Regions from separate parts of the Pseudomonas sp. 4CAES_32.4 genome, predicted to be linked through region 1. Evidence: riboswitches for the same ligand, from Rfam matches in the RefSeq annotation. Region 1 holds a riboswitch; each other region holds the start of a gene.
What was found. A riboswitch is a leader RNA that binds a small molecule or an ion and turns the genes downstream of it on or off. The one in region 1 is predicted to bind cobalamin.
Positions count from the first base shown of each region.

Region 1 (3,642 bases):
CCTGGTGGGCGGCTTCCAGAAGTCGGCGCAGCAACTCGGGCTCGACTGTGCCGCCGGTGAAGTGGCGCATGTCGCGGCGTTCGGCGATGGCTTTGTAGACCGCTTGGCGTTCGGCTTCGGAGAATGCGTTGTCGGTCATAGCCCCATCGCTGGCGAGCCAGCTCCCACAGGGGATTGCGAACCTTCAGGCATTACACCGCCCATTGTGGGAGCTGGCTTGCCAGCGATGGCGGTCTCAAGGTCGGGTGCAAACAGTGCAGCAATAGCCGCAGGATTCGACGGGAAATAGAAGTGCACATAAGAGGCCGTCATCCGCCCCTCACGATAAACCGCTTCAGCGCCACGTCCGCCATTCGGACTCAAGCCACGCGCAATCGGCGTCAACTCAGTCGTCGTCAGCGAATGATGATACGTGTGGCCGCGCAACGAACCTTCCGGCAAATCCACTGCTTGCAATGCCAACGCCGCCAGACGCTTCTGCATCACCGCGTCGCCTTTAAGCAGCCCGACCAATTCGGCGCGAGTGCCTTCAACGTCCGTCAAAGAGTCGAGCAGATACAACATGCCGCCACACTCAGCGAGCAACGGCTTACCCGCTGCATGATGCGCGCGAATCGCCTCAACCATCGCGGTGTTCTGCGACAGCGCGACGTGATGCAATTCCGGATACCCACCGGGCAGATACACGCTGTCCGCCTCAGGTAATTGCGTGTCGCGGATTGGCGAGAAGAAGCTCAACTCGGCGCCCATCGCCCGCAACAAATCGAGACTTGCACCGTAGGTAAAGGCGAATGCCTCGTCACGAGCGACGGCGATGCGCACGTTTTTCAGCAGCGGCTCGACGGCGATAACATCTGGCGCGGCGAACTCCACGGCCGGTGGCAGCGCTACCTCGCAACTGCTCGCCAGTGCGTCGGCAGCGGCGTCGAGACGCACATCGAGATCATTCAGTTCGCTGGCCTGAACCAGGCCGAGATGGCGGCTCGGCAGTTCGATGCCGGTCTCGCGGGACAACGCGCCGTACCAACGCAAACCTTCGGTAAGGCTGCCTTCGAGCAACTGCGCATGGCGCAAGGTGCCAACGCGGTTGGCCAGCACGCCGGCAAACGGCAGATCCGGTTGATACTTCGCCAGCCCCAGCGCTAACGCACCAAAGGTCTGCGCCATGGCCGTACCGTCGATCACCCCGAGCACCGGCACACCGAAATGCCGCGCCAGATCAGCGCTGGACGGTGTGCCGTCGAACAGACCCATCACGCCTTCAATCAGAATCAGGTCGGCCTCGGCGGCGGCTTCCCACAACAGACGACGACTTTCCTGCTCGCCGACCATCCACATGTCCAATTGATAAACGGGGGCACCGCTGGCGCGCTCGAGAATCATCGGATCAAGAAAGTCCGGGCCGCATTTGAACACGCGCACCTTGCGCCCCTGATTGCGGTGCAAACGAGCGAGTGCGGCGGTAACGGTGGTCTTGCCCTGACCGGAGGCCGGCGCGGCGATGAGTACCGCCGGGCAGTGACGTGGTTGATTCAAAGTTCGACGCCTTTCTGCGCTTTGATGCCGGCCTGGAAGGCGTGTTTGAGCATGCCCATTTCGGTGACCGTGTCGCCCATCTCGATCATTTCCGGCTTGGCCGCCCGACCGGTGACGATCACATGCTGCATCGGCGGACGTGCCTGCAAATCGCTGAGCACCTGATCGAGATCGAGGTAGCCGTGCTTGAGGGCGATGTTCAGTTCATCGAGCACCACCAGACCGATCGATGGATCGCGCAGCAATTCGCGGGACACAGCCCACGCGGCTTCGGCGGCAGCGATGTCACGCTGACGGTCCTGGGTTTCCCAGGTGAAACCTTCGCCCATCACGTGGAAGCGCACTTGCTCGGGGAAGCGGCGGAAGAACAACTCTTCACCGGTGCTGTTGCGCCCCTTGATGAACTGCACCACGCCGCATTGCATGCCGTGGCCCATGGCGCGGGCGAGCATGCCGAATGCCGAGCTGCTTTTGCCTTTGCCGTTGCCGGTCAGCACCAGCACCAGGCCGCACTCGTCGGGCGAGTTGGCGATGCGTTCGTCGATCACGGCTTTTTTGCGCTGCATACGCGCCAGATGGCGTTCGTCGCGCTCGGGGGAATCAGTCATGGGGGAGCTCTCCGTTGAGGCTGGATAACGGCGGGCAGGCACAAGAATAGACGGCAAAAAGCCTGGCATCGCCCACCGTGATGCCGCTGGATGGATCAGGCCGGTCTCCGGGCTCATGAGCGGCACTTGGCCTGACTGCGCGCCTTCCCGCTTGTTTCGAAGCAGTGGCTCAAGGCGCAGCTTTTACTCATTTACCGTTGCGGGGGCAGCGCCGGGATCGTGATCGTTCTTCGCTTGAAGACAACCCTCACCGGCTTCCCTGTTTCACTCTGTCGACCGTGGTCACAGAGCACCTGAAACAAGCCGCGAAGGTTAGAGGGTTGGGGGTGGAGCGTCAATTAAAGAGGGGGCCAGCGGGCGAATAACTGCCGCCGATCAATTATCTGACGCCAATCTTGTGCCACGCTGATACAAATGATATCAAAGAGCCATGCTTTTCTCGGAAAAGCCACTACAACAATAAGGATGATGACGATGCAAGGCATGATCATCAGCAACCCGCGCCTGGAATTCATGCGCCCGGTGCTTGAACGCTGGTTTGACTGTATTGACCGTTACAACGCTGTGCGCGGCGACAGCGACACGCCTTACTGGCATGACGAGAAGGCCAATCTCGGCTTGCTGAGCGCGGCAGCCTGGATGGCCGAACTGGTCACTCTCAACGACACTGCCACGCGCAAACAGAATGAAGAAGGCGAGCGCAATGCTCGCGCCGACCTGTTCCTCGCCGGCGCCGAAGATCGGGCGTATATCCAGGCCACGCAGCGCTGGCCACGGGTGAACAATCTCAACCTGACCCAAGCCCTTCTCGACATCACCAACGATGCCAAACGCATCAGCTTCGCCAGTGATCTGAAGCTCGGCTGCCTGTTTGTCGCCCCGCAAAAGGCCCAACACAGCGCCAGCCCCGAAGAATTGCAGGACGTGGTCGATGACCTGCAAAAGGAACACACCTGTGCGGTCGCCTGGTATTTTCCCTACGCCTACCGCAAATTGCGCAGCGAAGCCGGCAACTATCACCCAGGCATTGCCGTGCTGTTCAAGGAAGCCCGCGGCTGAGCAGTTGAACCATCGGGCTTGCGCCCTCCTCTATGATTAAGAATGCATTCATAGGGAAGATCAGCAATGCGCAAGTCCCAGCTCGCTTTTGTCATCGCCTTCGCCGGAGGGCTCGCCGCCTGCGGTGAGACCTCCAGCCTGCAAGTCTCCGACGGCACCGGCCCAACGCCGAAACTGCCCGAACCGAATAAAACCCTGATCCCGACGGTGAATATCGCCCCGGCGGTCGGCTGGCCCGCAGGTGCCAAACCGACGGCAGCGGCGGGTACGCAAGTCGCGGCTTTCGCTGAAGGTCTCGATCATCCGCGCTGGCTCTATGTGCTGCCCAACGGTGATGTGCTGGTGGCGGAAACCAATGCCCCGCCGAAACCGGATGACAGCAAAGGCATCAAGGGTTGGGTGATGAAGACCGTGATGGGCAAGGCTGGCGCCGGCGTGC
Region 1 is NZ_CM176882.1:1,821,673-1,825,314, reverse strand. It holds gene bluB (5,6-dimethylbenzimidazole synthase) at 1-139, opposite strand, end outside; gene AC3Y64_RS08275 (cobyrinic acid a,c-diamide synthase CobB) at 136-1,536, opposite strand; gene cobO (cob(I)yrinic acid a,c-diamide adenosyltransferase) at 1,533-2,144, opposite strand; cobalamin riboswitch at 2,226-2,456, opposite strand; gene AC3Y64_RS08265 (hypothetical protein) at 2,619-3,203, shown strand; gene AC3Y64_RS08260 (PQQ-dependent sugar dehydrogenase) at 3,270-3,642, shown strand, end outside.

Region 2 (3,642 bases), 770 kb from region 1:
TGACCCACGCCCTGCCAAGCGACGCGGACATGCGCCTGGTGGTCGATATCGGCGGCGGCTCTACCGAGTTGATCCTCGGTCAGGGTTCACAACCGTTGCTCACCGAAAGCATCGCCATCGGCAGCGGCACCTTGAGTACGCGCTTCTTTCGCGGCGGCGAAGTATCCGCTGGCGCGCTGCAAGCCGCCGAACGCTTCGCCATCCTGCAATTCGAACACGTCGCGCGGCGTTATCGCGCTCAAGGCTGGCAGCAGACCATCGGCTCTTCCGGCACCGCACGCATGCTGGCCAAAGTGCTCAAGGCCAATCGTCTCAACGACTACGGCCAGGACGGCATTACCTACGGTGGATTGCTGCGCCTGTCGTTGCTGCTGCTGAAAGTGAACAACGTCCGGCAACTCAAGCTCGCCGGCCTGCAACCCCACCGCCAAAGCATCTTGCCCGCTGGGCTGGTGCTGATGCTGGCGGCGTTCAAAGTGTTCGGCATCGCGCAGATGGTGCCGTCCGAACCGGGCCTGCGCCTGGGCGTATTGCACGGTTTGATGAGTCAGCATTAATCCTCGCCCCGACAGATTCGTCTCCCCTTCGGCGGCCTGATCGACTACCATGCCGCCGCCGGTTTCCACACGGGATTAATAGGGAATCCGAAATGCTTGCACAGCATCAATCGGAACTGCCCCCGCAACTGTAGGTGCTGAGCCTGCTCCACGACTGCCACTGGGATGACTCCCGGGAAGGCCGGAGCCAGGCGATGACGCATCAGTCAGGAGACCTGCCGGCACAGTGACTGACTAACCGGCGGGGTGTCCGGGAAGGACATCGTGCCGCGCGTCTCTTGATCAAATGCCGGCCTTGCGCAGTTTTCCCCAACCGCGTTCGATGGTGTGTTTCCAATCCGTACCCTCCCCGCTCCCCGTACGGATCCATTGGAGACTGCCCCATGCTGCTGCCTCGCGTTGCCACCCTCATTACCGGTCTGAGTCTTTGCACGCTGGCCCATGCGGCACCCACTCAATACCCGCTGACCATCGAAAACTGTGGCAGCCACCTGACCTTTCAGCACGCGCCGGCGCGCACCGTGACCATCGGCCAGGCCGGCACGGAAATGCTCTACGCCATGGGTCTGGCGGACAAAGTCGTCGGCACCTCGCTGTGGTTCAACAATGTCTTGGACAAGTACAAGGCGCAGAACGACCAGATCGAGCGCCTCGCCGACAACGAACCGAGTTTCGAAGCGGTCATCGGCAAGCGCCCGGAACTGGTCGCCGTGGAGCTGGAATGGATGGTCGGCCCACAAGGTGCGGTCGGCACCCGTGAGCAGTTTCATGAACTGAAAATCCCCACCTATCTGCTGCCTTCCGATTGCGAAGCCAAGGACAATCTGGTTGGTGCCGACGGCACGCGGCTGGCGCCTTTCAGCATCGATAGCATTTACAAAAGCGTGAGCCAACTGGCGCAGATCTTCGATGTGCAGGATCGCGGGCAGCAGCTCAATGATCAGCTCAAGGCCAGCCTGGCCAAATCCATCGCCACCGCCCAAGGCAAACAGCTCAAGGACGTCAGCGCCCTGGTCTGGCTCTCCAGCGCCGAAATGGACATCGAGCCGTTCGTGGCCGGGCACAAAGGCATTCCCGATTTCATGCTCAGCACCCTCGGCGTGCGCAACGTCGTGCAGTCCGACGAAGAATGGCCGACCGTCGGCTGGGAAACCATCGCCAAAGCCAACCCTACGTTCCTGGTGATCGCCCGCATGGATCGCCGCCGTTTCCCGGCTGACGACTATGAAAAGAAACTCGCCTTCCTGCGCAGCGATCCGGTGACGCGCAACATGGACGCGGTGAAAAACAACCGCATCATTATTCTGGACGCCATGGCCATGCAGGCCAGCCTGCGCATGTTCGACGGTCTGGAACAACTGGCCACGGCCATCAACGGCTATGACCTGTCGAAATGAGTTCTAGCCTGATCCGCACGTTGCTGGCCTTGGTGACACTGTTGATAGCAGTGGTCGCCGGCGTCGCCATCGGTGAAACCTCGATCAAACCGGACGTGGTCCTGCAAGTGCTGGCCAACAAACTGTGGGACGCCGGTTATGTGCTCGACCCCATTGACGAAGGGATCGTCTGGAACTACCGCCTGACCCGCGCACTGGTCGCCGCTGCCTGCGGTGCCGGGCTGGCGACCTGCGGAGTGATTTTGCAGTCGCTGCTGCGCAATCCGTTGGCCGATCCGTATCTGCTGGGAATCTCTGCGGGCGCCTCGACCGGTGCGGTGATGGTCGCGTTGCTCGGCGTGGGCGCCGGCGTCATCTCGCTGTCGGTCGGTGCTTTCGCCGGTGCCGTGATGGCGTTTGTGTTGGTGATTCTGCTGGCGCGGGTCAGTGGCTCGGCCAGTGGCACCGGGCAGATCATTCTTGCGGGCATCGCCGGTTCGCAACTGTTCAATGCACTGACAGCGTTTTTGATTACCCGCTCGGCCAGCTCCGAACAGGCGCGCGGGATCATGTTCTGGCTGCTCGGCAATCTCGGCGGCGTGCGTTGGCCTTCGGTGTGGCTGGCGGTGCCGGCGGCATTGCTGGGGTTGGCGGTGTGTCTGTGGCATCGGCGTGCGCTGGATGCGTTTACCTTTGGCGCGGATTCGGCGGCGTCCCTCGGGATTGCAGTGCGGCGCGTGCAGATTCTGCTGATCGGTTGCGCAGCGCTGGTGACGGCGGTGATGGTATCGATTGTCGGTTCGATCGGCTTTGTCGGGCTGGTGATTCCGCATGCCGCGCGCCTGCTGCTCGGCACCGGCCATGCACGTCTGTTGCCGGCGAGTGCCTTGGGCGGCGCGGTGTTTCTGATTGCCGCTGACGTGTTGTCGCGCACGTTGATCAAGGGCCAGGTGATTCCGGTCGGGGTGATTACCGCGCTGGTCGGTGCGCCGGTGTTTGCCTTGATTCTGGTTGGCCGCAGGTCCGCGCGATGAGCAGTGTTTTGAGTTGCTCAGGATTGGCCTTCAAAGTGCGCGGCGCCGAGCTGCTCAACGGTGTCAGCCTTGCGCTGCAACGCGGCGAAACCCTCGGCATCGTCGGGCCGAATGGTTCGGGGAAATCGACGCTGCTGAAACTGCTCGCCGGGCTGCGCGAACCGAGCGCTGGCGAGGTGCTGCTTGACGACCAGCGCCTAAGCAAAATGGCCCGCCGCAGCATTGCGCAGACACTGGCGGTGGTCGAGCAGCAGGCCGACACCGACGATGGCATTCGCGTGTTCGACGCCGTCGCGCTGGGGCGCACGCCTTGGCTGTCGGCATTGCAACCGTGGTCCGTGGCGGACGATGCCATCGTCGAGCAGGCGCTGATCGATGTTGACGCTCTGCACCTGCGCAATCGTCTCTGGCGCAGTTTGTCCGGCGGTGAACGCCAGCGAGTTCACATCGCCCGGGCATTGGCTCAGCGACCGCAGATCCTGTTGCTGGACGAGCCGGCCAACCACCTCGACATCCAGCATCAATTAAGCATTCTCAAGGTGGTGCGAGCGCTGCCGGTGACCACGCTGATCGCGCTGCATGATCTGAATCAGGCGCTCAACTGCGATCGATTGGCGGTGCTGGAGCGCGGGCGCCTCGTCGCGTTGGGCAAGCCGCTGGAAGTGCTGACACCCG
Region 2 is NZ_CM176882.1:2,589,175-2,592,816, reverse strand. It holds gene AC3Y64_RS11715 (Ppx/GppA phosphatase family protein) at 1-557, shown strand, start outside; cobalamin riboswitch at 600-794, shown strand; gene AC3Y64_RS11710 (ABC transporter substrate-binding protein) at 941-1,954, shown strand; gene AC3Y64_RS11705 (FecCD family ABC transporter permease) at 1,951-2,967, shown strand; gene AC3Y64_RS11700 (ABC transporter ATP-binding protein) at 2,964-3,642, shown strand, end outside.
Region 2: another riboswitch for cobalamin. It lies ahead of AC3Y64_RS11710 (ABC transporter substrate-binding protein); the one in region 1 lies ahead of cobO (cob(I)yrinic acid a,c-diamide adenosyltransferase).

Region 3 (3,642 bases), 1.6 Mb from region 1:
AGCGGGTCAGAATCACGCTTTGCGATATGTCCGGCAGGGTCAGCTCTGCTCCCAGCAACGCTGCACACGCCGCCGTAGCCGTCACGCCAGGAATGATTTCGAACGGGATTCCCAGTTCTCGCAAATAGCGGATTTGCTCGCCAATCGCGCCATATAAACCCGGATCTCCGGAATGCACCCGTGCCACATCCTGCCCCTTGGCGTGGGCGGTTTTGATCAGGTCGATGATCTGTTCCAGGTGCAATTCGGCACTGTTGACCACGGTGTCGGCCTGATGGCCTTCGAGCACCGCCGCTGGCACCAGCGAGCCTGCATAGATGATCACCGGGCAACTGCGGATCAACCGCTGGCCTTTGACAGTGATCAATTCCGGGTCGCCGGGGCCGGCGCCAATGAAGTAGACGGTCATCATTGAATCCTTTGAAAAAGCGGCACGGCAATCCCTTCAGATGAAGATTGCTCATAATCAATGGCGAGGATTATCGGGATTTTATGCTGCGCCGGCCAATGCCAACGTTGCCTGCGCGTACTTCTGCCGGGAAATCAGCAGTTTTGCCGGGGCTTGGATCAGTTGTTCAGCCAGTGCCAGAGCGGCACTTTCGGCAACGCCATAGCAGCCGGTTCGCTCGAAGGCGATCTGTGAATGATGGCTGAGCCTTTGCTGATAATTGGCCAGTTCTTCGCTGCTGAAGTACAGCAGTGGCAGGGCTAATTGTGCGGCCAGTTCCTGTAGTCCGGGCTCGTCGCGTTTCAGGTCGATGCTGGCCAAGGCCTTGACGGTCTGGAGTTCGATACGGTGGGCCTGTAACGCCTGATCGAGCAGCGCACGCAACGTACTGGCCGGGCAGCCGCGCTGGCAGCCCAGGCCGACGACGAAGGTCGGCGCTGCGCTGTCATGGGTCATGCGTGGTATTGACCATCGCTTTTGCGGCGGAACAACCAGGCGCTGATCAGGCCCAAGGCCAGCCAGAACGCCACGTTGGTCAACTGCGAAGCGATTTTGAATTGAGCTTCCAGGGCTTCCGGAGCGAGCATCGAATGCACTTCCGGTTGCGGTGCGCCGATGACGTGCGGCACAGCGAGGATGGCAACACCGAGGACCTTCATCAGCCAGTGACGGCTGAACGCGATCAACGACAGGCCGACAGCGGTCGAAGCCGCGGTGCCGATCCACCACATCTGGCGCGATGCCAGATCAGCAGCAGCGGTGCCCGGTAGTTCAGGCGGCAGGCCCATGGTCGGCGCGAGGACGAAGGTCGCGTAACCGGCCAGACCCCAGAGCAGGCCTTGCGAAGTTTTGGTCGGTGCGCGCAGGGTGTAGAGGCCGGCGAGCATCAATGCAAACCCTACGGCCACGACAAGATTGCCGCCGGTGGTCGAAACCACACGCTGCCAACCGTCTTCCGGCTCCCAGGCTTCGGCATCGTGAGTGTGGCCAGCCATGGCGCCTTCGGCGTGTTCATGAACGGCGACGGGTTCGGCTTTCTCGAAAGTTTCCGCCTGAAGAATCAGCGGCGAGACCCAGAAACTCTGCAGCAGAGTGAGGAGCAGGGCGGCCAGCAGACCGGTGAACCCTGCGGTTTGCGCAATACGCTTGATCATGTCGACAGGTCTCAGTGGCACGGGAACGCGGCGCTGTGGCGGGTATCGTGGGCGGCGTTGTGCACCGCTTCGATGTGCGAAAAACCGGCGAAGTAGACCAGGCTGGCGCCCAGAATCGACGCGAAGATCGCGGCGGTCAGGCGTTGGCTCAGTGTGGTGGTGCTGGCGATTTTGTCCGTGTTGCTGCCGGTGCTGCTGATGATCGACATGGCGCTTCCCTCTGGAGTGTCAGCGGGTGATATAGAGCGCATAAAACCCCTGCGGGTCGAGCACGCAGGGGTTCAAACAGCGCCCGCCCACCGCGGGTTTGTTATGTTCAGCGACGCACAAATGCGGGCTGTGTGTTGCGGGCCGGTCTCCGGGCTCACGAGGGGTTGGCGTCAGGCCGACCTGCAAGCGTCACCTTCCCATGCCGTACTGGCACAGTGGTTTTGACGCTTCGCTCGCTTACCGTTGCGGGGGCAGCACCGGACTGACATGGGCTTGAGTAAAGCACATGATTCACCGGTTTCCCGTTTCACCCTGTGAAGGGCACCCGTAACAAGTTGTGTAGGAGAGCATGGGGGTGGGGTTTTGGTCAATTTTTTGGGGTGGATCCGTTGCTGCGGGTGTTGCTGATTAGGGTTCCGCCCTTACGGCGGGTCACTTTTTCGGCGTTTGGAAAAAGTGACTCGCTGTAAGAGCGAAACCGCCAGTAGCAGCACCCGCAGCAACGGATATGCCCCCTATACCAAAACTCAACGCCCATTGACCCACCACCACCCGATGCGTAGCCTTGCGCATTCGAGGTTCTTCGGCCCACGCCGAAGCTAAGAAGGGAACGCGGTCAATGCCGCGGCTGCCCCCGCAACTGTGAACGGTGCTGTTCGCTGCCACGCCACTGCCAGCTCAATCGATGAGCCAGCGGGAAGGCGCAGCAAACGCCAGGCGCATGCCTGAACACCGTCAGCCAGGAGACCTGCCTCGTCACAGATTCTCACTACAACCGGGCGGGGTGATCCGGTGGCGAACGCTTCCGGCGCGCACGCGCGTTGCCGGTTCTCGTCCCGTATGCCCGCCGCTTGCCAAAGGGCATACCGATGAAAACACTGGCCAAACTCCCCGTCACCATCGTCACCGGCTTCCTCGGCTCGGGCAAAACCACGCTGCTGCGCCATATGCTCGACAACGCGCAGGGCCGTCGCATCGCGGTGATCGTCAATGAGTTTGGCGAGTTGGGCATCGACGGTGAGATCCTCAAACAATGCACCATCGGTTGCACCGAAGAAGAAGCCACCGGCCGCGTTTACGAACTGGCCAACGGCTGCCTGTGCTGCACCGTTCAGGAAGAATTCTTCCCGGTGATGCGCGAATTGGTCGCGCGTCGCGGCGACCTCGACCACATCCTCATCGAAACCTCGGGCCTGGCCCTGCCGAAACCGCTGGTGCAAGCCTTCCAGTGGCCAGAAATCCGCAGCGCCTGCACCGTTGACGCGGTAATTACTGTGGTCGACAGCCCGGCTGTGGCCGCTGGCACCTTTGCCGCGTTCCCGGATCAGGTCGACGCCCAGCGCAAACTCGACCCGAACCTCGATCACGAATCGCCGCTGCACGAACTGTTCGCCGACCAACTGGCGAGCGCCGACCTCGTCATCCTCAACAAGGCCGACCAGACCAGCCCGGAAGACCTCGCTCGCGTACGCGCTGAAGTCGCCGAAGAGCTGCCGCCAGCGGTGAAAATCATCGAAGCCAGCAACGGCCGCCTGCCGCTGGACGTGTTGATCGGCCTCGGTGCCGGTTCCGAAGAACACATCGACAGCCGCCACAGCCATCATGATCACCATCACGGTGAAGGCGATGACGACCACGATGACCACGATCATGACGCCTTCGATTCGATCTCCATCGAACTGCCGCAAGCCGACGAAAGCCTGCTGCTCGACGCGCTGACGCAACTGGTGGTTCAGCACGGCATCCTCCGTGTCAAAGGTTTCGCGGCGATTCCGAACAAGCCAATGCGTCTGCTGATCCAAGGCGTCGGCACGCGTTTCGACAAGCATT
Region 3 is NZ_CM176882.1:3,470,388-3,474,029, reverse strand. It holds gene cobM (precorrin-4 C(11)-methyltransferase) at 1-409, opposite strand, end outside; gene AC3Y64_RS15430 (cobalamin biosynthesis protein) at 491-904, opposite strand; gene AC3Y64_RS15425 (CbtA family protein) at 901-1,602, opposite strand; gene AC3Y64_RS15420 (CbtB domain-containing protein) at 1,614-1,811, opposite strand; cobalamin riboswitch at 1,935-2,156, opposite strand; cobalamin riboswitch at 2,372-2,582, shown strand; gene cobW (cobalamin biosynthesis protein CobW) at 2,682-3,642, shown strand, end outside.
Region 3: another riboswitch for cobalamin. It lies ahead of AC3Y64_RS15420 (CbtB domain-containing protein); the one in region 1 lies ahead of cobO (cob(I)yrinic acid a,c-diamide adenosyltransferase).